2 linked regions of the Luteolibacter flavescens genome follow. The protein of the gene in region 2 interacts with the protein of the main gene of each other region in a pairwise test. Links are inferred from orthologs where the notes say so. Each region holds a gene or a part of one and is shown on either strand. Other genes may lie near its edges. The genes, in order: OKA04_RS11820 and OKA04_RS20145.

What was found.
Region 1: the proteins of OKA04_RS20145 (region 2) and OKA04_RS11820 interact in binary tests that used the Escherichia coli proteins (3 or more experiments, as listed by UniProt). The link is inferred for Luteolibacter flavescens from one-to-one orthologs.

Annotation. Positions count from the first base shown.
Region 1 is NZ_JAPDDS010000005.1:408,790-424,292, reverse strand. What follows is about bases 7,400-10,336. They hold OKA04_RS11820 (cytochrome c oxidase subunit I), read right to left. Parts: upstream 9,851-10,336; coding sequence 7,949-9,850; downstream 7,400-7,948. Other genes in these bases: OKA04_RS11815 (c-type cytochrome), read right to left, coding at 9,880-10,336; OKA04_RS11825 (cytochrome c oxidase subunit 3), read right to left, coding at 7,400-7,894. Outside these bases: OKA04_RS11875 (ABC transporter ATP-binding protein/permease), read left to right, coding at 1-1,044; OKA04_RS11870 (D-2-hydroxyacid dehydrogenase), read left to right, coding at 1,094-2,092; OKA04_RS11865 (helix-turn-helix domain-containing protein), read right to left, coding at 2,105-2,656; OKA04_RS11860 (pyridoxamine 5'-phosphate oxidase family protein), read left to right, coding at 2,811-3,254; OKA04_RS11855 (hypothetical protein), read right to left, coding at 3,304-3,705; OKA04_RS11850 (DUF3820 family protein), read right to left, coding at 3,870-4,178; OKA04_RS11845 (cytochrome c oxidase subunit II), read right to left, coding at 4,280-5,065; OKA04_RS11840 (hypothetical protein), read right to left, coding at 5,081-5,305; OKA04_RS11835 (hypothetical protein), read right to left, coding at 5,327-5,527; OKA04_RS11830 (cytochrome C oxidase subunit IV family protein), read right to left, coding at 5,557-5,928; more of OKA04_RS11825, read right to left, coding at 5,981-7,399; more of OKA04_RS11815, read right to left, coding at 10,337-10,659; OKA04_RS11810 (hypothetical protein), read right to left, coding at 10,687-11,430; OKA04_RS11805 (cbb3-type cytochrome c oxidase subunit I), read right to left, coding at 11,480-12,994; OKA04_RS11800 (c-type cytochrome), read right to left, coding at 13,024-13,821; OKA04_RS11795 (hypothetical protein), read right to left, coding at 13,857-15,239; OKA04_RS11790 (c-type cytochrome), read right to left, coding at 15,253-15,503. UniProt on the Escherichia coli protein: Cytochrome bo(3) ubiquinol oxidase is the terminal enzyme in the aerobic respiratory chain of E.coli that predominates when cells are grown at high aeration.
Region 2 is NZ_JAPDDS010000014.1:66,051-81,560, forward strand. Bases 4,594-7,537 are described here. They hold OKA04_RS20145 (pyridoxal phosphate-dependent aminotransferase), read right to left. Parts: upstream 6,671-7,537; coding sequence 5,516-6,670; downstream 4,594-5,515. Other genes in these bases: OKA04_RS20135 (S49 family peptidase), read left to right, coding at 4,594-4,601; OKA04_RS20140 (toprim domain-containing protein), read left to right, coding at 4,737-5,453; OKA04_RS20150 (efflux transporter outer membrane subunit), read right to left, coding at 6,725-7,537. Outside these bases: OKA04_RS20115 (vWA domain-containing protein), read left to right, coding at 1-499; OKA04_RS20120 (family 43 glycosylhydrolase), read left to right, coding at 544-1,491; trxA (thioredoxin), read right to left, coding at 1,504-2,073; OKA04_RS20130 (thioredoxin family protein), read right to left, coding at 2,084-2,647; more of OKA04_RS20135, read left to right, coding at 2,823-4,593; more of OKA04_RS20150, read right to left, coding at 7,538-8,104; OKA04_RS20155 (efflux RND transporter permease subunit), read right to left, coding at 8,275-11,409; OKA04_RS20160 (efflux RND transporter periplasmic adaptor subunit), read right to left, coding at 11,592-12,785; OKA04_RS20165 (SDR family NAD(P)-dependent oxidoreductase), read right to left, coding at 12,836-13,594; OKA04_RS20170 (TetR/AcrR family transcriptional regulator), read right to left, coding at 13,659-14,273; OKA04_RS20175 (thioredoxin family protein), read right to left, coding at 14,349-15,254; ilvC (ketol-acid reductoisomerase), read left to right, coding at 15,474-15,510. UniProt on the Escherichia coli protein: Shows aminotransferase activity with methionine and histidine as substrates, and to a lesser extent also with phenylalanine.

The sequences.
Region 1 (15,503 bases), on a different replicon or contig from region 2:
TACCGCGGCGAGCGGAAAGAACTGCGCGACCTGCGGCGGCGGCTCGGCGGCGTGGTGGGAAACATGTCGGTGCTGATCCGCTGGAACCGCAACCTCGCCTTCTTCACCACGGGCTACAATTCCCTCGCGCTGATCCTGCCGCTGGCGATCGTCGCGCCGCTCTTCCTGCAGGGGAAGGTCGAGTTTGGCACCATCACGCAGGCCATGGGTGCCTTCGCGGCCTTCCTCGCGGCGGTGTCGCTCTTCATCACGCAGTTCGAGCGGCTGAGCGCCTTCGCGGCAGGCGTCACACGCCTCGGATCGCTGTGGGAATTCCTCGACGAGCGCGACGTGGAAGATGACCTGGAAGTCGAGGTGGAGGAGCACATCGAGATCAGCGAGGAAAGCCGCACCATCACGCTCGACGGCCTCACCGTGGAGACGCCGGATCGCGGGCGCACGCTGCTGCGCGACCTCAGCTTCCAGCTCGAGCCCGGCCAGAGCCTGCTCATCATGGGCGAGAGCGGCTCCGGGAAAAGCTCGCTGCTGCGCACCATCGCCGGGCTGTGGAATTCCGGCGACGGCAAGATCGGCCGCCCGCCGTATCGCAGCATGATGTTCCTCCCGCAGCGCCCCTACATGGTGCCGGGCAGCCTGCGCACGCAGCTCGACTACCCGGAGGCGCGGCGGAATACCGACCCCGCCACGCTGCAGGAAGTGCTGGAGACGGTGAACCTGCCCGACCTCGCGAAGCGCGTGGAAGGCGACTTCGACCGCGAGGCGGACTGGGCGAACATGCTCTCTCTCGGAGAGCAGCAGCGGCTGTCCTTCGCACGGCTGCTGATGAAGCGGCCCGCCGTTGCCTTCCTCGACGAATCCACCAGCGCGCTCGACGAGCCGAATGAGGAACTGCTCTACCGCTACCTCCAGGAGCACCGCTACACCTATGTCAGCGTGGGCCATCGCTCGACGCTGCTGAAGTATCACGACTGGCTGATGAGGATCGGCAAGGACGGTGCATGGGAGATCACGAAGACCGCGGACCTGGAGAAGACCACCTCATGATTCCTTTCCTTGTTTCGCGGGGGCCCTCCTTCGCGTATAGCTGCGGATCATGAAAGCCGCCCTCATCCTCGCCTGCCTGCTCGGCACCGCCTCCGCACAGACCGTGCTCCTGCCGGAGTCGATGAAGGCCGAGGTGGCAGGGCTGGCCGAAAAGCACCCGACGCTGGAGCTCGACTTCTATGCAAACGCCGCCGAGGCGAAGGAGAAGATCGCGACGGCGGAAGGCTACGTCGGCACGCCGGACGAGGGCCTGTTAGAGACGGGCGCGAAGTTGCGATGGGTCCACATCCACGGCGCGGGCATCGAGCGCTACACCGCCCTGCCGAAGATCAAGGACGGGACGGTGGCGCTGACGAACTTCAAGATCCAGCAGGGCCCGGAGATCGCCGACCACGCCTTTGCCCTGCTGCTTTCGCTAACGCGGAACATGGCCGCCTACCAGCGCGCGCAGGCCGACGGCGCATGGGGCCGCAATGACGCGAAGCTGCCGATGATCGAGCTGCGCGGCCGCACGATGATGGTCATCGGCTACGGCGGCATCGGCACGCAGGTGGCCGAGCGGGCGAAGGCCTTCGGCATGAAGGTCATCGCGATCGATCCGAAGGACCTGCCGATCTCCCAGACTCTCGACCGCAGCGGCAAGCCGGACGAACTCGATGAACTGCTGCCCGAGGCGGACGTGGTGGTGAGCTGCGTGCCGCACACGCCGCAGACCGAGAAGATGCTCGGCACCGCCCAATTCACCGCCATGAAAAAGGGCGCGTATCTCATCAATGTCTCGCGCGGCAAGATCGTGGACACCGATGCGCTGGTGAAGGCACTCCAGGAAAAGAAGCTCGCCGGTGCCGGTCTCGACGTGACCGATCCCGAGCCGCTGCCAAAGGATCACCCGCTGTGGAAGATGGACAATGTCGTCATCACGCCCCACGTCGCCTGGGCATCCGACCAACGGCCGGAGCGACAGGACCAGCTCGTCCTGACGAATCTCTCCCGCTTTGCCCGCGGCATGGCGCTGAGCAACCGGGTCGATCCGGCGAAGGGCTATTGATCCGCGCCGCGGTCAGTCGGCGAAGGCATTGCCATCCAGCGCGCGCTTCCTGCCACGCACCGGAGCGCGGCGCGCAGCCTGCGGTTGGCTCGCACCGCTCCAGGCCGGCAGCCATTGGCCCGAGCCATAGGAAAGCTCCGGCGGCACCTCGCCGACGGTCGCGCGCACAAAGGTGAGCCCCGGCGGCGGCAGACTGCCCGCGGTCTCCGGCACCGCGACGATCTTCGGGCGGCTCTTCCACACGGTGGGCAGCACGCCCTTCTCCTCCAGGAAGGCCTTCGTGAAATGGCTCGCGCTGCCGTAGCCGACCGCGCGCGCCACGTCGCTGATCTTGCGGCTGCCACTGGATAGCAGCTTCGCCGCGTGATGGATGCGGATCTCGCGCTGCTTCAGCCGGATCGTCTTGCCCGAGCGCTCGTGGTAGAGGCGGCAGAGCAGGAAACGGGTGATGCCGATCTCCCGGGCGAGCGCCGGCAGGTCGAGCTGCTCGCGGTAGGTCTTCTTCAGCCACCGGTCCACTTGGCCGGTGAGTTGCGAGTGTTGGTCTTTCGAGAGGCGGGGCATTTCCGGGGGAAATCGTCTTGGCGCCCGAGTGCACGACCGGACCGGGCACGGCCATCCTAGCAATCCATGGACCAAGGAAAAGTGCAATCCATCGCTAGCGGCAGGATGGCAAGTTCCGCTTCTCAAGAACGCCCGTCCCGTCGATCTTCCCAGCATGCCGAAGCCCCAGCCCGAGCCGGTCGATCCCGCGCAGCTCCCCGAACTCGCGATGGCGACGATGAAGTCGGCGAAGTTCCCCATGCTCGCCACCGATGACGACGGCCAGCCGCGGCTGCGCCCCGTCTCGCCGGTGAAGACGGAGCACTTCACGGTGTGGGTCGCGAACCTGCGGGCCTATCACAAGACCGGCGATATCGCCGCGAACCCGCGCGTGGAGCTTTGTTACATGGACGAGCACCACCATCAGGTGCGCATCACCGGCACCGCGAAGGTGGAGACCGACCGCGATCTGTTAGATGCGATCTGGGAGAAGAACCCGCTGCTGCGGATGTATCTCGGCACCCCGGAGAACCCGGAGCTGGTCGTGTATCGCATCGAGCCGAGCCGTGTCCGCTTCATGAAGGAATGGGCGCTGGAGTATCATGAGGTGCCGCTGTAGCACCCACAAAGTGGCCGCGGCTTCCAGCCGCAAGCCTTGCACAGCCCCCTCAACGCCCCGGCTGATTGGCGAGCCAATCGGCCCCACCCGCGGAGTCGGAGACCGCCCACGCGGCGACCGTTCCGGCCACGACGGCGGGATTCGCCTTCCTGCCGATCTGGCTTTGCAAGCGGACCCAACTGAGGAAGTAGCTCTTTCGTTCGCCCTTGGGGATCCCGGCCAGGAAGCGGACGATCACCCGCCGCTCCGGACGGCTCAGGACACCGTCAGCGTAGGCGGACAGCACGATCGCTTTCCACTCGGGAGCGGCAGGTTCCGGATCCACACCTCCGACCGTTCCACCGCCAATGATTACAGGCGGCGCGGTCGGTGAACCTCCATCGCCGCGACCGGCATGTGCCGTGATCGCGAAACCGACATATGTCACCAGGATCAGGAAAGAGGCCTTCACGCCGAACTTAACTGCCGATCACTCATTTCAGGGTCAAGCGGCATTCCGAGTTGCGCAAAAAGTGGCTGCGGCTTCCAGCCGCAAGCCCCGCACCAGCCCCTGCACCAGTCCTGTGAAGACCTGCGGCTGGAAGCCGCGGCCACTTTCACTTCCACATTCCCCGCTCAATCCCCTTCCCCGAAATTCCGCTCGCGCGGGCGCTTCACCCGGTAGGTCACGCGACCGCCATTCGCCTCGCGCAGCGGGTCGAAGACGAGGTCCATGCCCACGTCCTTGATCTCACAGACGATCGCCAGCAGCTCGCCCAGCCTCCCCTTTGGAAAGCCGCGCTGCTTGAACCACGAGAGATACTCCGGCGGCAGGTCGTAAATCGGCATGCCTCGCGGCGGCACCCCGGCGGGCCCGTACTTGCCAAATGGCATCCGCATCTGGCCGATCTCGCCGAGCAGCTTGCGGAAGTCCTCGCGGTCCATGTCCATCACACGGCCACGCTACACCGGCCACGTGGAAACGACAAAGCGGGAAGCCCGTGAGAGCTTCCCGCCTTGGGAAAAGAATCTGGATCGGCAGAGTCTCAGCGGCTCGCGGTCGTCTCCTTCGGAGCGCGGCTCTTGAGCGCATTGTCGGACTCGGTGTCCGCCCATTCGCGGAAGGCCTTGTCCTCGACCACTTCCATAAGGCCGACCATGTCGCCGTGCTTCTCACCGCAGAGCTGGCCGCAGACCACGGAGGTCTCGAGGGTCTTGGTCGGCGTGAACCACATCGGGATCTCGCGGCCGGGGATGGCGTCCTGCTGGATGCGCATCGGGACGATCGCGTAGTTGTGGATCACATCGTTCGAGGTGATCATCAGGATCGCCGGGCGGCCCTTCGGGATCTTCAGGTTGGAAGCGATGAAGTCGTCCTGCGCATTCGGGTCGTCCAGATCGAGCGCCACGTCATTGTTCGCGGTGCGGACCAGCGGATTGATGCGGCCGAATTTCCCGTCCTTGCCGGGGTAGTGATAGGTCCAGCCGAACTGCCAGCCGACGACGCGGACGCGCACCGGATCCTGCTTCTGCACCGTCTCCCAGGTATCGGTGCGCTCCTTCCACAGCGGGATGGCGAAGCCGAGCAGCAGCACGGCCTCGATGATGACCACGGCGATTTCCAGGTGGCTGGAGATGTGGTTGCGCACGCCGTGATACGACGCCTTCGGATGGACGGAAGCGCGGAAGCGGAAAAGGCAGTAGAGGAAGAACAAGGTCCACCCCACGAAAAGCGCGATCATGAACCAGTGGACCACATCGATGAGGTGGTCCACCCGGCCGCCGTGGGCGGAGAAGTTTTCGGGGATGCTGAGAAATTTCGAGGGACTCATGGAAAAGGGAAGGCGTCAGCGGGTAGGAGCGGCGGCGGCAGCAGCAGGCAGATCGTCGCGCAGCTCGGGATCGAGACCTAGGTCGCTGCGGCGGATGAGGCGGACCATGAAGAACACCACGCCGGCGAGCATCGGGAGGATGATGCAGAGCATCACGAAGATGGACCAGCCGGCCGCATTCGGACCGTCGTCCTTGAAATTCGCGGCGCAGGTGGCGCAGGCAAGCAGGGTATCGATCATGGCCGTATCGGGATCAGGGATTCAGAGGACGATGTTGCGGACCTTCTTGTAGAAGCACACGCCATAGACCGGCATGACCACCGCGCAGACCGCGCTGATCGCGCCGAGCGTGGTGATGATGGCCGTCCGGTCCGCCGCAAACGCGAAGGCCCACACGGTGAGGAACACGAAGAGCAGCGTGCTCACCGTGACGAAAACAATGTGGAAGGCGCGGAGTGACATGGCAGCGGGACGTACGGGTGGATCGGATATCAGTGGTGCTGGATCTTCACATCGGAGCCGGGCACGCCATCCTTGAATCCATTGTAGTGAAGCGGATCCGACTCGGCGAGGCCGGTGAGAAGAAGCAGGATGACGGCACCGATGATGCCGAATCCGAAGACCCAGTAGATGAGGCTCTTCTCGTGATTGAGGTGCATGAAGATGGCCGCGACGAGCGAGGCCTTCACGGACGCGATCGCGAGACCGAGGACCATGTCGGCGGTGTCGAAGCCGTGCTTGCCGAAGTCGAGCGCCGGGACGGTGGCCACCGCGACGGTGACCACGGTGCCGACGAAGAGCGCGGCACCGATCAGCTTGTAAAGGCGGAGCGACTTCTGGATTGCTTCAGGAGAATCGGCCATGGATGCGGGAATCTGAAATTTGAGAGGCGAGAGTGGGAAGTCTTCCGGGAACTTACATCAAATACAGGATCGGGAAGAGGAAGATCCAGACCAGGTCGACGAAGTGCCAGAAGAGGCCGCCGACTTCGACGCGGTTCGCAAGCCACTCGGGATTGCTGAGATACATGCTCTTGCCGCAGAAGAGGTAGTAGGCGAGCACCAGCGCACCGCCGATGACGTGCAGGCCGTGGAGGCCGGTCATCGTGAAGTAGATCGCGTAATAGGTGTTCCAAGCCGGCTCGAATTTCGAGGAGAACTGGACCTTATCGCGCGGCACCTCGAGGTGCGGGAACTTGCGGGTGCTGTAGTCGGGGCCGAAGAATTCCTCCTTCAGGTTCTCCTTGGACTTCGGCATTGCGTACTTCGACGGGTCGATCTGCACGTTGGCGAGGTCGGTCGTCATGTAGTAATCCATCTCCTGCCAGCCGATGCGGTACTTGTCCTTGGCGGTCGGCACCTTGCCCTTGGTGGCGAGGAATTCGGTGAGCTGGCCGAGGGCCTTCTGCTGCTTCTCCCAGACCTCGCGGAGTTTCGCGTTTTCCTTGAGCAGCCAGGATTCCTCGATGGCCTTCTCGATCGCGGCCTCGTCGTGGCGGCCGATCTTCTCGGACACCTTCATCGCGAGGTGGCGGAAGTCGATGGCGTCCACGTAGTGGAAGTTCATCGGGCTCTCGAGCATCTTGCCTGCCACAGCCGTGGCATCGCGCAGCGTGCCGGCGGCAGCGCCTTCCTGGATATCGCGAGGGCGGAAGTGGAAGACTGTGGCCGGGCTCACCTTGAAGGCGACCGTGGCCGCCTCCGGCATGATGTCCTTGGCGATGGCTTCTTCATTCACCTTCACCTTGTCGGCGATCTCCCAGCCCTTCTTGCCGGGATTCTCCTTGTGAGCCTTGTCCCACTCCTCGCGCAGGCTGTCGATGCGGTGGGAAGAGTTGTTCGAGCGGGCGGCCAGGTGGGCAGCCTTGATGTCGTCGAGCAGCTTGACGGAAAGATCCGTGCCCTTGGCGAAGACAACTTCCTTGCCCGGAGCGGTCTGAAGCTTGAGATCGGCAGCGAGCTTGACGGTGGCCGGCTTATTGACCGCGGCAGCGATCAGGGTTTCGGCAATCTTCTTCTCCCGGGCCAAGGCAGGAACTTCTGCTTCCTCCTGCTCGGCAATGAAACGGCGAAGACCATCGACGGTGATTTCATCTCCCTTGCGGAATACCTTTGCTGCATCAGGAATCGCCGGGTCGGCCTCGCCTTCCTTCAAGTTGTCGATTTCCGACTCCAGCGCGGTGGCTGCAGCCTCCTCGATGCCAGCAACGAAGGTCTTTTCAAACACCACGGTGTCGAACTGCTCGGCAGCGCGGACGATGACGCCCTCCACCCATGGCTTGTAGTAGCGGACGGTGTTATAGGTGATCTGCGAGGCCTCAAAGTTGATGAGGTTTTCCTCGAGCTTCTTGCCGTTGACGTCGCGGGCGATCTGGTCGTCCTTGAGTGTTTCGTCGTGGCCAAGATGCACGCCGTCCTTCGGCTTGTAGCCGAGGTGACCTTCCACGACCGAGTAGTCCGGCATGCGGAGAGCCTGGTGGTGGAGCTTCACGTAGTACTCGATGCCCTTCAGTCCCATGAAGACGAAGGAGCAGAAGACCGTGAAGAGCATGTAGGCCTGGAACTTGCCCCATTGGCGGAGCTTCAGCGACGCCCAGGCGAAGACCACGGTGACCGACGAGGCGATCAGCACGAAGGTATTGATCAGGCCCGGCAGCACCGGGAGCGTGCGCTCCGGCCATGGATAGTCCGCATCGATGCGGAGGAAGATGTAGGCCGAGAAGAAGCCGCCGAAGAGCATGACTTCCGACGCGAGGAACAGCCAGATGGCGATCTTCGAATTGAAGAGGCCCGTGTCCTTGCGTGGGGTGACGATATAGGGGATTTCCATTGGGAAAAGGGTCTGGTTTTCAGTGCCAAGTTTCTCAGGCTCGGGACCGAATCGTCAGTGAGCGGACGGGGTTGCGGGTTTCTCGGCGGGCGTTTCGCTGTCCCGCTTCGGTGCTTCCCACTGCGGGAGGTAGTCCTCGTCGCAATCCGGGCGGCTGTATTCATACGGGCCACGGTAGACCGAGGGCTCGGTGAGGAAGTTGCCGTGGCCCGGAGGCGTCGGCGTCGCCCACTCCAGCGTGGTGGCGTTGTAAGGATTGTCGCTCTCGACCTTGCGGCCGATCTTCCACGCGGTGAAGAGATTGATGATGAAGGGGATCTGTGCGAGGGCGAGGGCCCAGGCAGCCATGGACATCACGATGTTCAGGTCGATGTGCTCGGCGACGGTCAGGCCGAAGACGTTCACGCTGTCCTTTGCCTTCGCGAGGTAAGCATCGCCACCGTTGTACCAGCGGCGGTGGAAGCCTGCCATGCCCTGCGTGAGCATCGGGAAGAAGATCAGGTTCATGCACACCAGGCTCGGCCAGAAGTGGACATGAGAGAGGAAGTTGCTCATGTGGCGGCCGGTCATCTTCGGATACCAGTGATACACACCGGCGAAGAGGCCGAAGAGGATGCCCGGGGCCACCACGTAGTGGAAGTGGCCGATGACGTAGTAGGTATCGTGCAGGTGGAGGTCGACCAGGTTGAAGGCCAGCGGCAGGCCGGTGAGGCCGCCGATGCCGAACATCGGCAGGAAGGCGCAGGCCCAGACCATCGCCGGGGTGAAGCGGATGGAGCCGCCCCACAGCGAGATGATCATCGAGGTGAGCAGGATCACCGACGGGATGGAGATCAGCACCGTGGTGGTCTGGAAGAAGGTCGAGACGACCGGGCCCATGCCGGTGAGATACATGTGGTGAGCCCACACGACGAAGGACAGGAAGCCGAGGACCAGCACGCCATAGACCATCGCCTTGTAGCCCCACAGCGGGCGGCGGGTATTGGCCGGGATGATTTCCGCGACGCAGGCGATGGCGGGCAGCAGGAGAACGTATACCTCCGGGTGACCGAGGAACCAGAACAAGTGCTGGAACAGCAGCGGGGAACCACCGCCGGAGAGATCAGCCAGGCCTTCCTTCGAGGTGTAGAGGCCGGACGGCATGAAGAAGGACGAGTGGGTCACCCGGTCCATGAGCTGCATGATGCCGGCAGCTTCCAGCGGAGGGAAGGCGAGCAGGAGCAGGAAGCCGGTGACGAGCATCGCCCAGACGAAGAAGGGCATGCGCATCCAGGTCATGCCACGGGCGCGCAGGTTTATGATCGTGGTGATGAAGTTCACCGAGCCGAGCAGCGAGGAGGAGATCAGCAGCACGAGGCCGACGAGCCACTGCGTCTGTCCCGCGAGCCACTGGTTCACGATCTGGCCGTCCGCGAATCCGGCGAGCGGCGAGTAGTTCGTCCAGCCGGACTTGGCGGCACCGGACTCCATGAAGAAGGAGGCGCACATCACCAGGCCACCGGCGAGATACATCCAGTAGCTGGCCATGTTCAGCTTCGGGAAGGCCATGTCCACCGCGCCGATCTGCAGCGGAGTGACGTAGTTGCCGAAGGCACCGAAGCCGAGCGGCACGATGCCGAGGAACACCATGATGGTGCCGTGCATGGCGCCGAACATGTTGTAGGTCTCACCCGTCACCTTGCCATCCTGGAGCCAGCGGGCCTTCCAGTTGTCCGTGAAGAGCCAGCTCATCCACTCCGGCAGCGGCTCGTGCGGATAGGCGATGCTCCAGCGCATCACCATCATCAGGTAGAAGCCGAAGGCCAGGAAGGCCATGGCCGTCAGACCGTACTGGATGCCGATCGTCTTGTGATCGGTCGAGAAGATGTACTTCTGGATGAAGCTCTGCTCGTGGTGGTGGTGGTCGTCGTGACCGTGACCATGACCGTGGTCGGCGGCGTGGGCGTGGGCGCTCATGCTTGAGAGAAAAAGTTAAGAGGCTGAAGTTACTTGGCTTCCGCCGGTTCGAGGGTGATCGGATCGACCATCATCTTGGGGTCGATCGGGGTGCCCGGGAGATTTTTGTGGTGGTCTGCAGTCAATTCGTCGCCGGTGACTGCAGCACCGGCCTTGGCGCGCTTCCCGGAAATCTCCAGCGCGGTGGCACCCATTTCCTTCGTCACCACGGCTTCCGGCTTGCTGCCGCCGCCGCTCGCGTCGTTGCCAAAGGAGTGGCGGATGTAGTTCATCAGGTGGGCCAGGCTCTCACCGCTGAGACCGGCGGACTGGGCAGGCATCACACCGTAGGTCTTGCCGGAAGAAGTCGGTCCGGTGAGGCCGTTAAGAATCACCATCGCGAAGACCTCCGTCTCCCCGTTCACCCACTTCGAACCAGCGAGAGAGGGATAGGAAGCTCCGTCACCCTTGCCATCGGCGCCGTGGCAACCGGTGCACTTGGAGTACTCCTTATGACCTTTCTTGATCGATGCTTCCAGCCATGGGACAGGCGGCAATTTCACTCCCTCCCCGTCATCCGGGATCAAGCGGACATAGCCCTCGCGGGTGATGTCCTTGTAGGAGAAAAGCTTGCCTGCCTTGCCGAGGGTCCATCCGGCGGCGAGCAGGGGCACGGCGCACATGATGAGCACCCAGAGCGAGATCGGCTCTGCACCGTTCTCCTTGAGTTTGGACTCGCGGGAAGCGGCGGCGGCGCCGCGGATCACGCGCTCGTGGGCTTCGGTGACGTTCACCGATTCCTCGAGGTCGGGCTTGGATGGATCGATCATCTCGGACAGGGAAAAAACGTTTCAGCCTTACGGGGCGGCGGCAGGAGCCGGGGCAGCGGCGGCGGCCGGTGCGGCAGCCTTGGCGGGGGCAGGGTTGATGGCCTTCGGCAGGGCGTCATCGTGCTTCATCGAGAGCAGGTAGCTCACCAGCGCTTCCGCGGCGGGGGTCGGGACGATTGCGTAGCCTTCCTTCACCGGTGCGGGGACCGCGTCTGCCGGGGTCTGGCCCTCGATCTTCTTTTCCTCGAAGAGGAAGGGATGCGGCGGGCACTTGGAAGTGGACTTGGCCGGGTCGAGGCGGGCGTCGTAGAGGTGCTCCAGCAGCCAGGCCTTCGGGTTCTCACCGGTATCCTTCACGTAGTTCTCGACGCGCAGGCCGACGTTGAAGAGGTCGGGACCCAGGCGGGACACACCGATCTGGGCGAACTTCTCACCCTGGTAGTCGAAGACGGTGGACTCGCGGCGGGTGTCACCGCGGGCTTCATCCAGCTTGTTGCCACCCCAGTCCGGACGGCCGAGGTCATTGCCGGCGTCGGTGGTGCGGATCACCTGGGTGTGGCAGAGGTAGCAGCCGTTCGCGGCATAGACTTCCGCGCCATTGGCCACACGGCCGGTGCGCTTCGGGAAATAGATGCCGGTCTTGCCGTCGGCAGCCTCGTCAAAGGCGACCGGCTTGACATCGCGCATCGAGAAAAACGGCACGACCACCACGGACATCCAGGCGATGCCGAAGGCCAGGGTGAGACCGAGTGCGAAGGAGCGGAAGGTCATGGAAGGGAAACTTGAGATCTCAGATCCGGAAAGGGGTACTCCTTACGAATTAGTGGGCGTGGGAGTGGGCGGGTGCCGAGCCGGGGCCGGCGTTGTCGATGTCGCCCTCGGGGCCGTGGGTCGCATCGTGCAGGTCGTCGTGGTGGCCGTGGCCGAGCAGCGTCGGGTGCGAGGAGCGGCGGCCGAGGCGCAGCCACATCAGCGCGAGGTGCATGAAGAACCAGACATTCGAGAAGAGCAGGAAGCACCACGCCAGCGTGATGGCCACGGCGTAGGGGTATGAGTAGGTCATCGCATTCTCCCACGGCTGCTTGAAGTCCTCCTGGGCATGGCCCTGCATCAGGCCGCCGAAGATGGCGACGATCGCGATGGTGACCACACCGTAGATCGAGAGGAAGAAGTGCATCTTGATCAGACGGCTGGAGAGCCACTCGCGGCGGGTCACGCGCGGGACGACGAAGTAGATCACGCCGAAGGCGACGAAGCTGAAGAAGCCGTAGAGCGCGAGGATATCGAAGCCATACTGCGAGAGCGAGAACTGGCTGAGCGGCAGGGCGGCCGGGGTATTCAGGAAGGTGGCAGCGAAGCCGGTCACCAGCAGGCCGAAGAGACCGGCGACGGTGAAGAGGAGCGTGGGGCTGTTCACCACCGTCTCGGGAGCTCCGGCGGCGGTCTTCAGCAGGTTCACCGCCACGGCGATGGCCGGGATTGCCACGAGGATGGTGGCAGCGGCACCGACGTAGGGCAGGAAGTTCGGGATCGGCGCACCGGCCAGCTTTTGCATGCCGGCCCACGGGGCGATGATCGCGAGCGACCAGAAGCCGAGGGAGGAAAGCGTGTAGCTATACACCGGACGACCGGTCACCTTCGGGATGAGGTAGTAGGCGGCAGCGATGCCAGCCGGGAGGAAGAAGAGGAAGAGCAGTGCCGAGCGATACCAGGCATTGATCGCCGCAGCCATCAGCGGGGAGCCGGAGAAGCCGTGGACGAAGATGTGCGCGGTGGCGAAGACCCACGGGAACCAGATCAGCGCGGCAAGGATGTACCACTGCGAGATGAAGACGTGACCGGCCGGGCGGACCTTGAACTGGATCATCGACCAGATCGCGATGGCCGCGTAGGCGAGCAGCATCGGCACCCAAGCGAAGACCGGCATTTCCATCCACGGGATGCCCGTGCCCTTGCCCGCGAGGATGCAGATGACGCCGAGGCTGACGGAGAAATTCCAAACGTGACCGGCGGTCAGGATGAGACCGGCGGCACGGCAGGTCTGGCGGGACAGGCGGGCCATCAGCCACACCAGCGCGCCGAATGCGGCTTGGCAGCCCCAGCCGTAGATGAGCGCATTCATGTGCGCGGGCTGCACGCGGCCGTAGCTCAGGAATCCCCAGTCACTGAGGAAGCCGGGGCTGTGGACCTTCGCCGACGAGATGATGCCGAGCAGGATGGCCACGGCCAACCAGGCAGCACCGCTGGTGAAGAAGAACATCACCGGGTGGCGCAGCGAGAGGTCGATCTCCGCGCGGCGGATCGCGTCGGAAGTCTGGGGTGTAGCGGCAGACATGGAGAAAAAGGGAAAGAGATCTGGTCGGATCAGGGCTTGATCAGGTCGGCCTCGGTCAGCATGGACTTGCCGACTTCGGAGCGGAGCATTTCGACCTGCTCGGGCAGCACCGGTGCCGCCTTGTTGCCGAAGCTGTTGCGGATGTAGGTGAGCACCGAGGCGATGGTCTCGTCATCCTGCGTGGCGATGATCGGGGTCATCGGCGCGAGCGGGGTGTAGAGCTGGCCCTTGATGTGCATCGGGCCCTGCAAGCCGCGGAGCTGGATGCGGATGAGATTGGAAACCGGGCCCGTCACCCACTCGGACTCCGCGAGCGGAGGCCCCACCGGACCGCCTTCACCGGCAGCACCGTGGCACGCCATGCACATCGCATAGGTGGCCTGACCCTTGGCCATCACGGCGGGGTCGATCGGGGTGTCGGCCGCAGGGGTCTTTGCGTCCACGAGGGACATGTCAGGACCCTTCTGGTTGTTCCTGTCTTCCTGGGTGTCGGAGCCCGGAACGATCTGTGCGTCGTCCTTCACCGGAGCGGGCTTCTGGGAAACCAGCGACTCGCCGAGGTGGGCGAAGATGTCATGCGGCGGGACCTGCACGGTCTTGCCCTTCTCGACTTCCTTGTAAGCGAAGCCCGCGGCCTGGGCCTCGTCGGTCGTCTTGCGGAATTCGTAGCGGGCCTTGGCAGCCTCTTCTTCCAGCGGATTGTGCTCCGAGGTATCGGAAGAGAAGAGCTTCAGCGCGAGCACGATGACGCCGAAGAGCGAGAAGACACCCACCGCCCAGAAGAAGGCGGAGAAACGTGCCAGAGGATTGTCGCTGGTGGAGGACATTTGGAAAGATGCCAGGTAAGGGGTGCCGGGGCGGATCAGTTCGAAACGTTGGCGGATTCGAGGATGCGCGGGTCGCGGTGCGGGTAGGTCGCGGTCTGCGTCAGGGCACGCAGGTAGAAGAAGATGAAGCCGGAGCCGATCGCCACGAAGGCGAGGATGTCACCCCAGAATGCACCGGGGACGGACGTGGAGACATTCAGGAAGTCGGCCAGGCGCTTGTCGCCCGCGAAAGCCATGCCGTAGAGCGAGACGGAGCGCTCCGGGATGGTGATGATGTAGTGATCCAGCGCATGCATCACCAGCGTGTAGCCGGCCATGATGGAGAGCGTCTTCGAGTTCTTCTTCAGCCAGGCCTGCAGCAGGATGACGAAGGGGATGACGAAGTGGCCGAAGACGAGCGCGATGCTGGCGGTATTCCAGTCGCCGGTGTTGCGGATCAGGAAGTAGGTCGTTTCTTCCGTGATGTTCGCATACCAGATCAGCATGTACTGCGAGAAGCCGGTGTAGGCCCAGAAGACGGTGAAGGCGAAGAGCAGCTTGCCCTTGATGTGGAAGTGCTCCGGCGTGACGACGTGCTTCAGGTAGCCCGCGCGCTGCATCAGGGTGGCGGTGATGATGATCACGGCCATCGAGTTCAGCGCGGTGCCCGCGAAGATGTAGACACCCCACATGGTGGAGAACCAGTCGTAGCGGAGGCCGCTCAGCCAGTCGATGGCGGCGAAGGTGATCGTGATCGCGAAGATGATCAGCGTGTAGGTCGAGTGAAAGCGCGCCTTGAAGAGGTTCTTCGTGGTCGGGTTCGGATCGGTGTCCTGGTTGACCGAGAACTTGCGCAGCGTGTGGATCACCAGACCGAGGCCGATGAAGTAGAAGAAGAAGCGGGCATACCAGGCGAACTGGTTCATGTACCACTGCTTGTTCACCAGCAGGGCCTCATGCTTCGCGGTCAGCGCCTGCTCCATCGAGTCGGTGCCGTAGAAGCCGAAGAGCGAGCCGATATTGCCCTCGAAGATCGCGCCACCCGCGGCACGGTGCGTGTTCATCCACTCGAAGAGCCATTGCTGGACCGAGGGCACAAGCAGCGGCCAGGCGAAGATGAACATGAAAGGGAACACGTACCCGAGATTCTCCATGATGCGGCGGACCGAAGTCCCCCACCCCGAGTTCGAGACATTGTGCAACAGCGTCCAGAAGCAACCGCCCGCGGCGAGCGTGAAGAAGAAGAACAGCGCGAAGAGCCAGGAGTAGGCAAATGGCGCGGCGATATTCGGCTTGGCACCGAACAGCAGGTAAGCGCTGATCAGGCTGAGCAGAAGGGACGTGTAGCCGGCGATGCGCTTGACGGCCTCGACCTTCGAGCTGACGAGGCGTTCGCCGTCAACCGGGATATCGGCGGAAGTGACGTGGTGGTGTGCCATCTGGGAAAGGGAATTACTGGGCTTGCGCGGGCGCTGCGGGGACGGCCTTGTCGAAGACATCCTTCACGACGTCGTAAGGTGCCTTGCGTGCGAGTTGCAGGGCGCGGACGTAGGCGACGATCGCCCAACGGTCGCGCAGGGCGATGTTGTGCTTGTAGGCGGCCATGTTGCCCTTGCCCTCGGAGATCACGTGGAAGAGGCGGCCGTCCGGGTAGACGGCCTGCGCGTAGGTGTCCTGCGTGAGATTGGCAATGCCGGGGATGC
Region 2 (15,510 bases):
CTTCGCCGGCCCGGCGTGGATGATGGGCGACAAGGTGGAGATGGGCGCCAGCCGCCGCGATGCCGTGGTCCACTCCGGCAACCGGGAATACAAGTGGGAAGTCGCCAAGGACAGCCCGGTCTGGGAGGCTAAGGGCCGCCCGCGCGATGTCCGCTGGATGAAGGCTGACCCGGTCCGGCTTGAAGACGCCGTCACGGCCATCGACGAGATGCCCATGCAATACGGCACCTCCTGGGAGGCCCCGCTCGAAATGGCGCTGAAGCTGAATCCCGCTCCCGACCTGATCTTCTTCATGACGGATGGCGTGTCCGGCAACGAATCCATGGCCATCGCCGAGCGCATGGGCCACCGTGCGAAGACCAAGAAGACGATCATCAATGCGATCTCGATGATGGAGCCCGGCGCGGTGGGCCCGATGAAGCAGCTCGCCCTGCGTAGCGGCGGCAAATTCTCGGTCATCGAGAAGGACGGCAGCGTCCACGAGCAACTGGTGGAATAAGGCCGCACGATTGGCTGGATTTCTGCAGGGCGGGCAAGATCCTCTTGCCCGCCCCGGTAGTCACCACCATGCGCCTCTGCCTCGCCCTGCTCCTCCTGATCTCCCCGCTCGCCGCAAATCCGGTGATGGACGGTGCCGACCCGCACGTCATCGCCGTGGGGAAGAACTACTGGATGTATCCCACCGAGTCGCGCAGCCGCCGGCCGGTCTTCGCCGCATATCGCTCCACCGACCTGCGTACGTGGCACCGGGAGGGCACCATCCTGGAGCTGGACAAGGTGCCGTGGGTGAAGGAGGACGGCGCACCGTGGCACGGGGCCTGGGCACCTGCCATGGCGGAGAAAAAGGGCCGGTATTACTTCTACTACTCGGTGGGCCCGCAGAATCCCACCCCCAGCCGCATCGGCGTGGCGGTCGGCAACTCGCCCTCCGGACCATTCAAGGACAGCGGAAAGCCGCTGCTGACCGGCGGCGATGGCTTCGAAGCGATCGACCCGATGGTTTTCACCGACCCCGCGAATCGCAAGTCGTGGTTCTATGCCGGTGGCAGCGCGGGCTCGAAGCTGCGGGTCTTCGAAATGGCGGACGACATGGTGAGCTTCAAGCGCGAGGTGGAAATCGAGCAGCCGAAGCACTTCACCGAGGCCCCCTTCATGCACGTGCACGAGAGGACCTACTACCTCAGCTACAGCCACGGGCGGTGGAATGACAGCAGCTACTCCGTCCACTACGCGACCGGGAAGTCCCCCTCCGGCCCGTGGGAATACCGCGGCCAGATCCTCTCCAGCGACGAAAAGCACCAGGGCCCGGGCCATCACGCCTTCGTCCAGGATCCCGCGACCAAGGACTGGTTCATCGTTTACCACCGCTGGGAGACCTCGCGGAAGGAGCCGCCCTTCCGCGGCACCCGCAAGATCGCGGTCGAGAAGATCGAGTACGACGCGAAGGGCCTGATCAGACCGATCAAGATGAGCGACGGCAGGGCGCGCTAGAGCAGACGCCGGTTAGCGGCGCTCGATGCCCGGTGGCAGCCAGTCCTTTTTCATCGGCTGGATGTGCGGATCGGCCCCGCCCGAGCCACCGGAGGGTGTCGCCTCGGCCTTCCCGGCCTCGATACCCGCGGTGTGCTTTTCGAACAGGGCGCGCACCTTCGTGTCATCCATCGCGCCGATGAAGCGGTCCACTTCCTTGCCGTCGCGGAAAAGCCGGACGTCCGGGATGCTGCGCACGCCTTCCCGCTTCGCAACGTCCTGCACCTGATCGACATCGACCTTCCCCAGCAGGACCTTGCCGGGGAATTCCCCCGTCACCGACTCCAGCACCGGGCCGACCATCTTGCACGGGCCACACCACTCGGCGTGGAAATCGACCACGACAAGGCGTCCGGGAGTGGCGACGAAGGAATCGTAGCCCGCCGAATCGAGATCCCGCACGGCGGGGCCTGCAGCCGTGGCCGAGGCACTTGCCGTGGACTTCGATGCCGACGCCCTGACCTTGGATACCAGGTTCTTCGCCTTCTCGCAGCCCGGCAGGCAGGCAAGCACGAGCAATGAAGCGACGAGTGAAAGTTTCATGCGGTCATTTCTAGTGAGCTTGTCCGGCAGGCTGTCCGGGCGATGCCTGCTTGCCACCGCCGCGGGTCATCCCCGGCACTTGCGGCAACCAGTCCTTGTCGATGCGCTGGAAGATCCCCGCAAGCAAGCGCACGATGGTCTGCTCCACCAGCGACGGATCGGTCTGACCCACGAGTTGGTCCAGCTTCTTGCCGTTCGCGTAGAAGTCGAGGTGTCCCATGAAGCCGTCCTGCTTCACGCCCATCTTTGCCGCGAGTTCGGGCTCGTCCTCGATGTGGAGATCCATCACGACAATGCGCTCGTCCGGGTGCTCGGCATTCCGCTTCTCAAGCAGCTTCCGGAGCCTCTCCGACTCGGAGCTGCCGCTCATGATCATGTTGACGATGATCAGCTTGTCCCGCGTCGCGAGGAGGGCGTCGAGCTTGTCGCGGGTCACCTGCTCGGCGGGCGGTTGCTCCTGCGCGTGTCGTTCTTCCTGCGGCAGCGCGAAATACAGTCCCGCGCCCCCTGCGGCGAGGACCAGGCCGAGGGTGAAAATCCAGCGGATCCATTTGCCGCGATCTTGGGAAGTCACACCCTTGAGATATTGCCCAAATCAATAAAAGCGAACCAATTCCAACTCATCCCCCGCCCCGAAACGATGGCCGCGAATCGCCCGCCGGGGACACCCGCCCATTGACCTGCCGCGGAAAGAGCGCACAAATCCCGTGTAACCTGCCGCTCATGTGGTGCGAAGTCTCGATGTAATCATGAAAACAACCATCGCCATCAGTTTGCTCGCCGCGCTGCCGCTCGCCGCGGCGGAAGAAAAGCCGGTCGTGGCCATCTACGATCTGGAAGGCACCATCTCCGAGTCAGGCCGCCCGGAGGCGTCGCTCCTCGGTCTGGACATGGAAGCCACCCGCCCGCTCACCCTCTTCGACCTCACCCGCAGCCTGAAGAAAGCCGCCGCGGACCCGAATGTGAAGGCCGTGGTGGTGGATACGGACGATGCCCAGCTCGGCCTGCCCCAGCTCCAGGAAATCCACCGCCGCCTGCAGGAAGTGCGCGCCGCGGGCAAGGACGTGTGGCTCTACACCGACTCGCTCGGCAATGGCACCGCCCTGCTGGGCTCCGCCGCGAACCACTTCACCCTCATGCCCGAGGGCGATGTCTCCTTCAGCGGAATTTACTCCGAGTCGATGTATTTCAAGGGCCTGCTCGACAAGGCGGGCGTGGTGGCCGACGTGATCCACATCGGTGACTTCAAGAGCTTCGGCGAGGAATACTACCGCACCGGCCCCAGCGACTTCGCGAAGCAGCAAAAGGAAGAGCTGATCGGCGGCATCTTCGACCAGCTCGTCGGCGAGATTTCCGAAGGCCGCAAGGTCCCGGCGGAGAAGATCCGCGAGCTCGTGGACCGCGGCACCTTCACTCCCGCACAGGCGAAGGAAGCCGGACTCGTGGACGACCTGAAGCACCGCACCGACTTCTCCGCCGCCGTGAAGGCAGCCTACGAGGGCGCGAAGTTTGACCGCGGATACGAGCTGCCGGATCAGGACGGCCCGGAGATCACCGGCATGCTGGACATCTTCAAGCTGATGTTCGAAAGCGACAAATCGAAGAACGCGAAGACCGACTACATCGCGGTGGTGCCCTTCGAAGGCGAGATCTCCAGCGAGTCGATCGCCCCGATCCGCACGCAGATCCTCAAGCTGCTGAAGGATGACCGCGCGAAGGCACTGGTGCTGCGCGTGGATTCCCCCGGCGGCTCCGCCCTCGCGAGCGAGGTGCTGTGGGAAGCCACCGACGAGTGGAAGGCCAGCGGACGCCCCTTCGTGGTGTCGATGGGCGGCGTGGCTGCCAGTGGCGGCTACTACATCTCCAGCGGTGCGGACCGCATCTTCGCCGAGGAAGGAACAGTCACCGGCTCCATCGGCGTGGTGGGCATGAAGCTCGTGCTCGGCGGCGCGATGGAGAAGCTGGGCATCACCACCCATGCGACGCAGCGCGGCAAGAATGCCGGTGCGCAGTCCATGGTCCATCCCTTCTCCGAGGAGGAGTCGAAGCTGGTGCGCGACTCGATGCTGCAGGTCTATGGCACCTTCAAGAAGCGCATCGAAGCCGGCCGCGGCGACCGCCTGAAGGGCGAGCTGGAAGGCATGGCCGGTGGCCGCGTCTTCACCGGCAAGCGCGCGCTGGAACTCGGTCTCGTCGATGAACTCGGCGGACTCGGTGAAGCGGTGGCCTACGCCGCCGACAAGTCCGGCGTGAATGCCGATGCGCTCAAGCTGGTGCCCGAGCCGAAGAGCCCGCTCGAAGGCCTCTTCGCCAAGCCGGAGAAGCCCGCCGATGACGAGATCGTGAAGATGGGCGTGAGGGTCTCCCCTGTCGCGGAAGCCGTGAAGGCCACCCTCGGCGATGCTCAGATCAATGCGCTGCCGAAGCCGGCCCGCGACGCCGTGACCCGCGTGCTGAAGCGCATCGAAACCTGCTCCGACAGCACGATCCAGCTCGTCGGCCCGGAGATCTCGATCCCGCTGAAGTAAGGCAGCGCATTCCTTCATTCCGACAGTAATCACGCCGTCCCCGGGAAATCCGGGGCGGCTTTTTTTGTGGAAACACCCACGGCAAGATCTCTCCGGAATTGACAACATGTGGCACTAACAGATTTCTCGCGCCGCATGAATCTCCCCCGGTTGTCGCATCAACTCCGCCGCCTGCTTTCCCTGCCCGTCGCCATCGTTTCCTTGGCCCTAGCGAGTTGTTACGGACCAGTGGCGGTGGACCAGTCATTCAAATCGAACCGCCAGATGAAAGTGGCGGTGATCACGATGCAGGCGCCCACGGCGTCCGTGCATCACGTCGGAAGCCAAGGCCTGCTCGACATGGCGGCCAATCACGCGATGGCGACCGGCGGTCGCCGCGAGCTGGAGAGCTACCCCTCCCAGGCGAAGCTCGATGAAGCAGGCAAGCAATTCGCGAAGCGCCTCAGCAGCCACGGCTACAAGGCGACGCACCTGCCGTCGATCCATCCGACCTACAAGGACATCAATCCCATGACGGCCAAGCCCTCGGCCTCGAAGCCCATCCCGGGGACAGGCAGCTACCTCAATGGCTACGATGCGGCCATCTATCTCTCCATGCCCGCAGTCGGCCGCGCCAAGCTCGTCTATGCCTTCATCCCGCTTTCCGGCAGCAGCGCCATCGCCCCGATGCAGGGCGCGATGTATTCCACCAGCGACCAGAAGATCCTCTGGCGCTCCGCCATCCCGGTAATCAACACGGGGGACGGCGTCTCCATCGACGGAGACGGGAAGGACGCGCTCTACCGCGCCATCGACACCGCTGTGAAGGCCTCCTCCGACAAGGTCCAGTCACACTTCTTCGAAGGCTTCTGAAGCATCCGGCCCGGAGCTTTTCCAACCCCGCCGCGGCGTCCCATGAGACGCCCGCGGCTTTTTTATTTCGCCCGGAGCGACAGCAATTTCTCACCTGCCGCGCGCAGGATGCCCTCGCTCTTCGCGAAGTGGAAGCGGATGAAACGGTTCTCCGGCTCGCGGAAGAAACTCGAGCCCGCGACACCGGCCACACCGATGTCCTTGATGAGCCACTCCGATGCCTCCGTGTCGGTCGCGAAGCCGAAGGACGAGATGTCGAGCATCACGTAGTAGGCACCCTGCGGCTCGGTGAAGGGCAAGCCGAGTTCCCTGAAGTAGCCGAGGAAGACATCGCGCTTCGCCGTGTAGAGATCGCGCAGGCCGGCGTAGTACCTGTCCGGCAGCTCCAGCCCGGCGACCGCGGCCTCTTGCAGGGGGGCGGCTGCACCCACCGTGAGGAAGTCGTGCACCTTCCGTGCCTGGGCGATCACCTCCGGCGCGGCGTGGACATAGCCGAGACGCCAGCCGGTGATGGAGTAGGTCTTCGAAAGCGAGTTGCAGGTGATGACCCGCTCCGCCGCGCCGGGCAGGGCCGCGGCATAGACGTGCTCGTGCGGCGAGAAGACGATGTGCTCGTACGGCTCGTCCATGATCACGAAGGCATCGTGCTCCTCTGCGAGACCGAGGATGAACATCAGCTCATCGCGCGTGAAAACCTTGCCCGTGGGGTTCGAGGGATTGCACACGACGATCGCCTTGGGCTTCTGCTCGAAGGCCTTCGCCAGTTCATCCCGATCGAAGCCGAAGTCCGGCGGATGGAGCGCGACATAGATCGGCTCCGCACCGGAGAGAATCGCGTCCGCCGCGTAGTTTTCGTAAAAGGGCGAGAAGACGATCACCTTGTCGCCCGGATTGCAGGCCGTCATCATGGCGACCATCATCGCCTCGGTGCTGCCGCAAGTGACGACGAGGTGGCGGTCCGGATCGACCTCCAGCCCGGTGAAGCGCGAGATCTTCCGCGCCAGCGCATCGCGGAAACGGGGCGCGCCCCACGTGACCGCATACTGGTGATGCGGGCCGCGGGCCGCCTTTTCCAAGGCACCTAACAGCTCCTCCGGCGGATCGAAGTCCGGGAAGCCCTGCGCGAGATTGATCGCGCCGTGTTGGTTCGCGAGGCGGGTGGTGCCGCGGATCACGGACTCCGTGAAACCGGCGAGGCGGGTGGCGGTGGCGGGCATGAGCGTCGGCAGCAATGCAGCCGACGCCCGTGTCATGGTCGAGCCAGATTCCGGTCACCAGCCGCCGCCCAGTGCCTTGTAGAGCCCCACGGCATTCGTCAGTCGGGCGAGCCGCAGGCGGATCAGCCCCTGTCGCGCGGCGTAGAGATCCTGGTGGGCATCCAGCACCTCGAAGTAGCTGTCCACGCCCTGCTGATAGCGCGTGTCGGCGAGGTCGAAGCGCTTCTGCTGCGCAGCGACGAGGCCTTCATAAGCCTCGATCTGGCCATTGAGACCCGAGCGTGCGGCGAGGCCGTCGGACACCTCGCGGAAGGCATTCTGGATCGCTTTCTCATACTGCGCGACGCCGATCTGCTTGCGGACCTCGGCCACTTCGAGGTTCGCCTTGTTGTAGCCACCGTCGAAGATCGGCACGCTGATTTGCGGCGAGAATGCCCACGCGGAGCTGCCGCTTTGAAAGAGATCGCCGAGGCTCTTGCTCGCCGTGCCTGCGCCACCTGTCAGTGTGACCCGCGGGAAGAAGGCGGCGCGAGCGGCACCGATATTCGCATTCGCGGCGCGAAGCTGGTGCTCCGCCTCGAGGATGTCCGGCCGGCGCGAGAGCAGGTCCGAGGGAACCCCGGCACGCAGTTCGGCGACGAGCGTCTGGTCCAGCCCGCGACCCGCCGGGAGATCCGATGGCAAGGAGCTGCCGATGAGGAAGGCCAGCGCATTGTGGGTCTCCGCGAGCTGCTGGCGATACGCGGCGAGATTTGCCTCCGCGGTCTTCACCTGGATCTCCACGGAGCGCGAATCCAGCTCGGACACGTCGCCCGCTTCGAGGCGCTGGCGGGTGAGCTCATAGGTCTTGCTCACCGAGGCAAGCGTCTGCTCGGAAAGCTCGATCTCTTCCAACAGCGCGCGCTCGGTCAGGTAGCGCGCGGCGATTTCCGAAACGAGCGTGATCTGTGCGCCGAGGCGCGCCGCATCGCTGGCGAAGTAGCTTTGCAACGCCGCGTCATTCAGGCTGCGGACCCGTCCGAAGAGATCGAGCTCGTAGGCCGTAACGCCGACCGAGACGTCGTAGTTCCGGGACTCGACCGCCGTCCCCCCGGAGACGGTCGAGCCCGGTGTCCGCTGTCGTGAGCCGGTAGCGGACAAATCGACGGTCGGGAAAAGCGAACTACGAGAGATGCCGTACTGGCCGCGGGCCTGCTCGACATTCAGCGCGGCGATGCGGAGGTCGCGGTTGTTGTCGAGCGCGATGGAGACGAGCTTCTTCAGGCGCGGGTCCTTGAAGAAGGAGTTCCAGTCAAGGGTGGCGGAAGTAGTGCCGCTGCCATTGCCCGGGAAGCTGACAGGCACGACCTCGACACCCGGTTTGCCAAGCTCGGGCACGAAGGAGCAGGAGGTAAAGAGCGCTGCGGAAAGCAGCAGGAGGCGGGAAGTTTTCATGATGTGCTTTTCTTTCGTAGTAGCGAGAAGCTCCGTTTTTCGTAGCGGATGGGCTGCGCCCTTCCGGCTGGGAGGAGTTTGAAGACGAGGCGACGGTTTGTTTCTCCATTCGGGCCGTCCCCAGCCGGAACGACGCAGTCGTTCCGCTACTAGCGTGCGGCTACCTTTGCTCACGCCTTCTTCGTGCCGATCTTCTCAAGCACGACGTAAAACACCGGCGTGAGCAACAGGCCGAAGACGGTGACTCCGATCATCCCGGCGAAGACCGCGACGCCCATCGCGTGGCGCATCTCCGCACCGGCACCGGTCGCAGCGACGAGCGGATACACGCCGGCGATGAAGGCGATGGAGGTCATCAGGATGGGACGCAGGCGCAGGCGCGCGGCTTCCACCGCCGACTCCACGATGCCCTTCCCCTGCTCGCGCAAGTGAACGGCGAACTCCACGATGAGGATCGCATTCTTCGCTGCCAGGCCGATCAGCACGATCAGGCCGATCTGCGTGAAGATGTTGTTGTCCCCGTCCGTCATCCACACGCCGACCATCGCGGAGAGCAATGCCATCGGCACGATGAGCAGCACCGCGAAGGGCAGGCGGAAGCTCTCGTACTGCGCAGCCAGCACCAGGAACACCAGCAGGATACAGAGCGGGAAGACATAGATGCCGGTATTGCCCGCGAGGATCTTCTGGTAGGTGAGGTCCGTCCAATCGAGCGACATGCCCTTCGGCAAGGTTTCGGCGGCGACTTTTTCCATCATCGCTTCCGCTTGCCCGGAGCTGAAGCCGAGCGCGGGCCCGCCGGTGAGGTCGGCGGCGGGGTAGCCATTGTAGCGCATCGCGCGGTCGGTGCCGTAGGTCTCCTTCACGGTCAGCACGGAGCCGAGCGGCACCATCTGCCCCTTGTCATTGCGCGTCCGCAGGTTCGCGATGTCATCGGCATCGCTGCGGAATTCCGCATCGGCCTGCGCGACGACCTGGTAGGTGCGGCCGAAGCGGTTGAAATCATTCACGTAGAGCGAGCCGAGATTCACCTGCATCGCCTCGAAGACATTCCCCAGCGGGATGCCCTGCTGCTTCGCCTTCGCGCGATCCACATCGGCCTGGAGCTGCGGGGTATTCACGGTGAAGCCGGAGAACATGCCCGCGAGCCCGGGCGTCTCGTTGGCCTTCGCGACGAGCGCCTGCGTCGCCGCGTAGAGCTCGTCATATCCCGCGCCGCTGCGGTCCTCGATGTAGAGCTTGAAGCCACCCGTGGTGCCGAGGCCATTCACCGGCGGCGGCGGGAAGACGGCGACGAAGGCACCCTGGATATTCGCGAACTCCGCCTGGAGCTGGGCCGCGATTTCCTTGCCGGAGAGCCCCGGTCCCTTGCGCTCCTCGAAGGACTTCAGGCCGACGAAGGCGATGCCGGAGTTCGGGCTGTTCGTGAAGCCATTGATCGAGAGACCCGGGAAGGCAATGGAGTCCTGCACGCCGGGATGCTTCAGCATGATGTCCCCCATCTGCCGCACGACCTCATCGGTGCGCTCCAGCGAGGCTCCTTCCGGGAGCTGGGCGAAGGCGACGAGGTACTGCTTGTCCTGCTCCGGCACGAAGCCCGCCGGCACTTTCTTGAACATGCTCCACGTCATGAAGACGAGACCGCCATAGACCACCAGCGCGATGGCGCCGCGGCGGACGAGCCGCTGCACGGAGCTGGCATACTTGTTCGAAGACCACTCGAAGAAGCGGTTGAACGGGCGGAAGATCCAGCCGAAGGCGCTATCCATGATCCGCGTCAGACGGTCCTTTGGCGCATGATGATCGCGCAGGAGGAGGGCGCTGAGCGCGGGGGAAAGCGTGAGCGAATTGAAGGCCGAGATGATCGTGGAGATCGCGATGGTGATGGCGAACTGCTTGTAGAACTGGCCGCTCAAGCCGGTGATGAATGCAGTCGGGATGAAGACCGCGGCGAGCACCAGCGCGGTCGCCACGATGGGCCCCGTCACTTCCCGCATCGCGCGCTTCGTCGCCTCCAGCGGTGAGTAGCCGAGCGCGATATTCCGCTCCACATTCTCCACCACCACGATGGCGTCATCGACGACGATGCCGATGGCGAGCACGAGCCCGAAGAGCGAGAGCGCATTGATCGAGAAGCCCAGCCCGAGCATCACCGCAAAGGTGCCGACCAGCGACACCGGCACCGCGACGAGCGGGATGATCGACGCGCGCCACGTCTGGAGGAAGAGGATCACCACCAGCACCACGAGCACGATGGCCTCTAACAGCGTGTGAACCACCGCCTTGATCGAGTGGCGGACGAAGACGGTGGGGTCGTAGGCGATCTTGTAGTCGAGGCCCTCGGGGAAGTCTTTCTTCAGCTCTTCCATCTTGTCGCGCACGGCATTCGAGAGCGCGATGGAGTTCGAGCCGGGAAGCTGGAAGATCGGGATGGCCACGGCGGTCTTGTTGCTGAGCAGCGAGCGCAGCGCATACTCGGATGCACCGAGCTCCACGCGCGCGACGTCCTTCAAAAGCGTGCGTTCACCGTGCGCGCCCACCTTCAGCACGATCTCCCCGAATTCCTCCTCGGAGACCAGGCGGCCCTTCGTATTGATGAGCAGTTCGGTATCGGCTGCCTGCGGATTCGGCTGCTGGCCAACGGCACCGGATGCCACCTGCACGTTCTGCTCGCGGATGGCATTCACCACGTCACCGGCGGTCATGCCGCGTGCGGCGACCTTGTTCGGGTCGAGCCAGATGCGCATCGCATAGTCGCCGGAGCCGAAGAGCTGTACCTGGCCGACGCCGGGCAGACGGGCGATCACATCGCGCACCTGCAGCGTGGCGTAGTTGCGCACATAGATGTCGTCGTAGCGCCCGTCGGGCGAGAGCAGGTGGACCACCATCGTGAGGTCGGGCGAGCTCTTCACCGTGGTGACGCCGAGGCGGCGGACTTCCTCGGGCAGCTTTGGCAGCGCCTGGGCCACGCGGTTTTGCACCTGCACCTGCGCGAGGTCGGGATCGGTGCCGAGCTTGAAGGTGACCGTGAGGGTCATGACCCCGTCGCTGGTCGCCTGCGAATACATGTAGATGGAATTTTCCACCCCGTTGATCGCTTGCTCCAGCGGCGTGGATACGGTTTCCGCAATGGTCTGCGGATTCGCGCCCGGATAGGTCGCCCGCACGACCACGGTCGGCGGGATGACCTCGGGATACTCGCTGACGGGCAGCTTCCACAGCGCGATCGCGCCGACGAGGAAGATGACGATGGATAGCACGCCGGCAAAGATCGGGCGCTTGATGAAGAAATCGGAAAAGTTCATGGCAGGAGGACGGAGGGTTGGCCGGGGTGACCGGACGGACTGCGGGAGGGAAGTCCGCAGGCGCGGTGGCGGGATCGCGGGGCAGCCTGAAGCGAGGGCAAAAGGCTCCCTGCCGCGTTCTCGCGAACGCGCCTACGGATGGGTCGATGGTCGGAGGCCCCGGTGGTTCGGGGCGGCGTGCTTCAGTTCGCCACGGCGGGATCGACGATCATCCCGGCGGTGACGCGCTGCAGGCCATTCACGATGACGCGGTCGCCGGGCTCGATGCCCTCGCGGATCACGCGCTTGCCCTGCAGCACCGGGCCGAGCTTCACCGTGCGGTAGGCGACGGTATTGTCCGGGGTCACGGTGAGCACGAATTTCTGGCTCTGGTTCGTGCCGATCGAGCGCTCGCTCACCAGCAGCGCCGGGGCGGGCGCGCTCACGGGCAGGCGGACACGGGCGTAGAGGCCGGGCACCAGCGACTCGTCGGCATTCGGGAAGACCATGCGATAGACCAGCGTGCCGGTGGCGGCATCGACGCGATTGTCGGCGGACTCGATGAAGCCCTTGTGCGGGTATCCCGTTTCATCGCCGACCTGCATCTCCACGGTCACCGTGCCATCGCCGATCTTCTTTTCCCGGCGGAGGCGGTCAAAGGTGAGCGCGGTATTCTCATCCACGTCGGCATAGACGAAGACATCGCCGGTCGAGACCACGGTGGTCAGCAGGTTCTGGCTGGAGACCAGATTCCCCGCGGTGACCAGAGCGCGGCTCACCTTGCCGCGGATGGGCGAGCGGACTTCCGTGTGCTCGAGGTCGAGCTTCGCGGTGGCTAGGGTCGCCTCAGCGGCGGCCAGGTCGGTGCGGGCCTCGGCAAGGCGGGAGTTCCGCGTGTCCGACTCCTCCACCGAGACGGCGCGGGCGGCCAGCAGGGTGCCGGTGCGCTTCGCCTCGCTTTCCGCGATCCCCAGGCGGACCTTGGCGCGCTCGACGGCGGCCGCGGCAAGATCCACTTGGGCGCGGTAGTGGCGGGGATCGATCACGAAGAGGATGTCCCCCTTCTCCACGACGCTGCCGGCTCGGAAACGAACGTCATCGATATGGCCGGAGACGCGGGGACGGATCTCCACGGTCTCCCGGGCATCGACACGGCCGACGAGTTCGCGGTGCTCGGCGAGCGTCTGCTGCTCCACGGGGGCGACCGTCACCTTGGCCGGAGCCATCACGGGAGCGACCTCCTGTTTCGACTCCGCGGCGAGCGCCTGCGGGGCGTAGTGGATGCCGGCGGCGACGGCACCGATGCTAGCGAGCATCAGCGCGAGACGGGTGTGGAAGCGGCCCTTGGACTCGGGTGCTTCAGGAAGGGTGATTTCATCACGGTCGGGAAGGTTCATGGCGAGAGGTAGTTGACTGATTGGTAAAGTTATTGGCCAAAAAAGGGGATTCATGACCGGTAGCCACCGGAAATCTGGAAGGTCTGCCCGGTGATCCACGACGAATCGTCGGACGCGAAAAAGACAACGGCGGAAGCGATATCCTGCGGCTGGCCGATGCGGCCGAGCGGGGTGGTGGCCTCGACCTGGCGCTGGAGATCGCTGCCGCCCACACCGGCGGCGTGGAAGCCCTCGGTCTCGACCATGCCGGGATTGATGGAGTTCACGCGGATGCCGCGGGAGCCGAGTTCGGCGGCCAGCGAGCGGGTGATCGCGTCCACCGCGCCCTTCGTCGCGCTATAGACGGAGGCTCCGGGGAAGGCACCGGTGGAAACCACCGAGCTGATATTGATCACATTCCCCCCGCGCTCGGGGAAGAGGGCAACCGCCTCCTGGGTAGCGAGTAGCAGGCCGAGCACATTCACGTCGAAGTGCCGGTGGAAATGCGCGGCATCGATCTGCTCGAGCTGGGCGAACTGGTAGATGCCGGCGTTGTTCACGAGGATGTCCACGTTTCCGAACTGCTGCTTCACCTCGGCGAAAAGGCGCGAGACATCTTCCTGCTTGGAAAGATCGCCGTGGATCGTGACGGCCTTTCCGCCTGCTGCGGCGATTTCCGCGGCCACCTTTTCCGCGGCGTCGCGGCTGGAGGCGTAGTTCACCACGACGGCGGCTCCTTCGGCCGCGAGGTGCTTTGCGATCGAGGCTCCGATGCCCTTGGAAGCTCCGGTGACGACGGCGACTTTTCCTTCAAGTTTCTTCGTGCTCATGACTGTGGATCAGGGATTTATAGTTGACTGATTAGTAAACAATACGACCAAAAAAAGGGAGGGATCAGTCCTGACGAACTTCAGCAGTCGCGCCGATCAAATCCATGACGGACCCGAGCATCACGCGGAGCGGATCGAGGTCATTGGCGATGCGTGCCTGGGCAAGGCTGCCCTCATAGAGAGCGTAGACCGACTTCGCTTTCACCAAAGGATCGCCGGGGGACACAACTCCCTCAGCCTGAGCGTCGCGGATCGCGGACTCCAGGTAGCGGACGATGCGGCAAAGCGTCTCCTGCACCTTCGCGCGGATCGGCTCATTCTGCGTGCAGACCTCGGAACCCAGTGAGAAACAAGGACATCCGAGGATCTGGCCATACTCCGCCTGAATCTCCGCCTGGCAATCGATGCAGGACTGGAACATCAGGAGGATGCGCTCCAGCGGCGGACGCGAGGCGGAGAACATCTCATCGTACTTCGGCTTCATCTCCGTCTGCCACTCGTGATCGAGGGCGGCGACGGCGAGATCCGCCTTGGACTCGAAGAAGTAGTAGAAGCTGCCCTTCTTGACGCCGGCCTTCTCGCAAATGGCGTCAATCGTCACGACCCCGTAGCTGTTCTCCCAGATCAGATCGAGAGCAGCATCGAGGAGTCGTTGCTTGGCGTCGCTTTTGCGTCCCACGCCGAGACGAATAGTTGACCATTTGGTAAACAACAAGGGGAAATTTTCGCACGCGGCGAAGTTTCCCCTGTCCGGTCAGTCGCCCTTGGTCGGCATGGCGTCCGCCGGGAGGCCTGCCTTCAGGCGCTCCAGCAGCGAGCGGAAGTTCTGGAGCTCCACCGTCCGCTTGCCATCCGGCGTCTCGGCGATCGCGCGGGTCAGCACTTCGATCGCCTCGTCGAATTTCTCTGCGTAGGCATACGAGGCGGCGTGATGCCCATAGACCTGCTGGCGCAGCTCGCCGGTGATCTTCTTGTCCGCCAAGGCTTCTTCCGCGGCCTTGATCTCCCCTTCCAGATTCTTCGCCTGGCGGCTCTCGCCGAGCTTCACCATGAATTCCGCGAAGCGACCCTCGGCCACCTCGTTCTTTGCAAAGCCGGTCTCATCCTCGGGATCGGCCTTCTTGATCTGCTCGGCGACGTCCACGTAGTTCGACGCGACCATCGCGGGGTCGAGCGCCAGATCATTCAGTGCGGAGATGAGCAGCTTCGCCTTCTCCACGCCTTCCTTCTTCGCCGCCTCGGCGAGGGCCTTGTCGCGGGCGGTGCGCTTGGCCAGCAGCTCGTCGAGATGCGGCAGATATTTCTCCGGCCCGCCTTCCTGATATGCGGTGGCGGCGAAGGGCTTTCCATCGCCGTCGCAGAGCAGGATGGTCGGGTAGCCCTTCACGGGGTAACGCTTCAGCAGCGCCTCGTTCTGTTTCGCAACGGTCTCGGTGAGGCGTGTCTTGTCCTTCGGGTAGTCGAGCTGCACGAGCACGAACTTGTCCTTCACCCCGGCCTCGAACTCCGGCTTGTCGAAGACCTCCTGCTCCAGCTTGATACACCACGCACACCAGTCGGAGCCGGTGAAGTCGATGAGCACGGCCTTCTCGGAAGACTTGGCCTCTTTCAGCGCTGCGTCGAAGTCACTCGTCCACGTGGCGGCGGATAGAGGCAACATCAGGGATGCAAGGATGGAAACGATGCGGGTCACGTCGCATTACATGCCGTCCCGTCGCGCGGTGTCCAAGGTCACTGTGACGAATCACGCGAATCACGGGACCAAATGCGGCGCAATCCGCCGCGCACCGCGCGCTTGACCCCTGAGGATCAAGTCTCCAGCTTGTCCGCCCGCCGTAGCTGAGGAGGCTCCGGCAAACACCACTGAAACCTCATCGCCATGGCCGCGAAGATCTACACGAACAAGGACGCGTCCC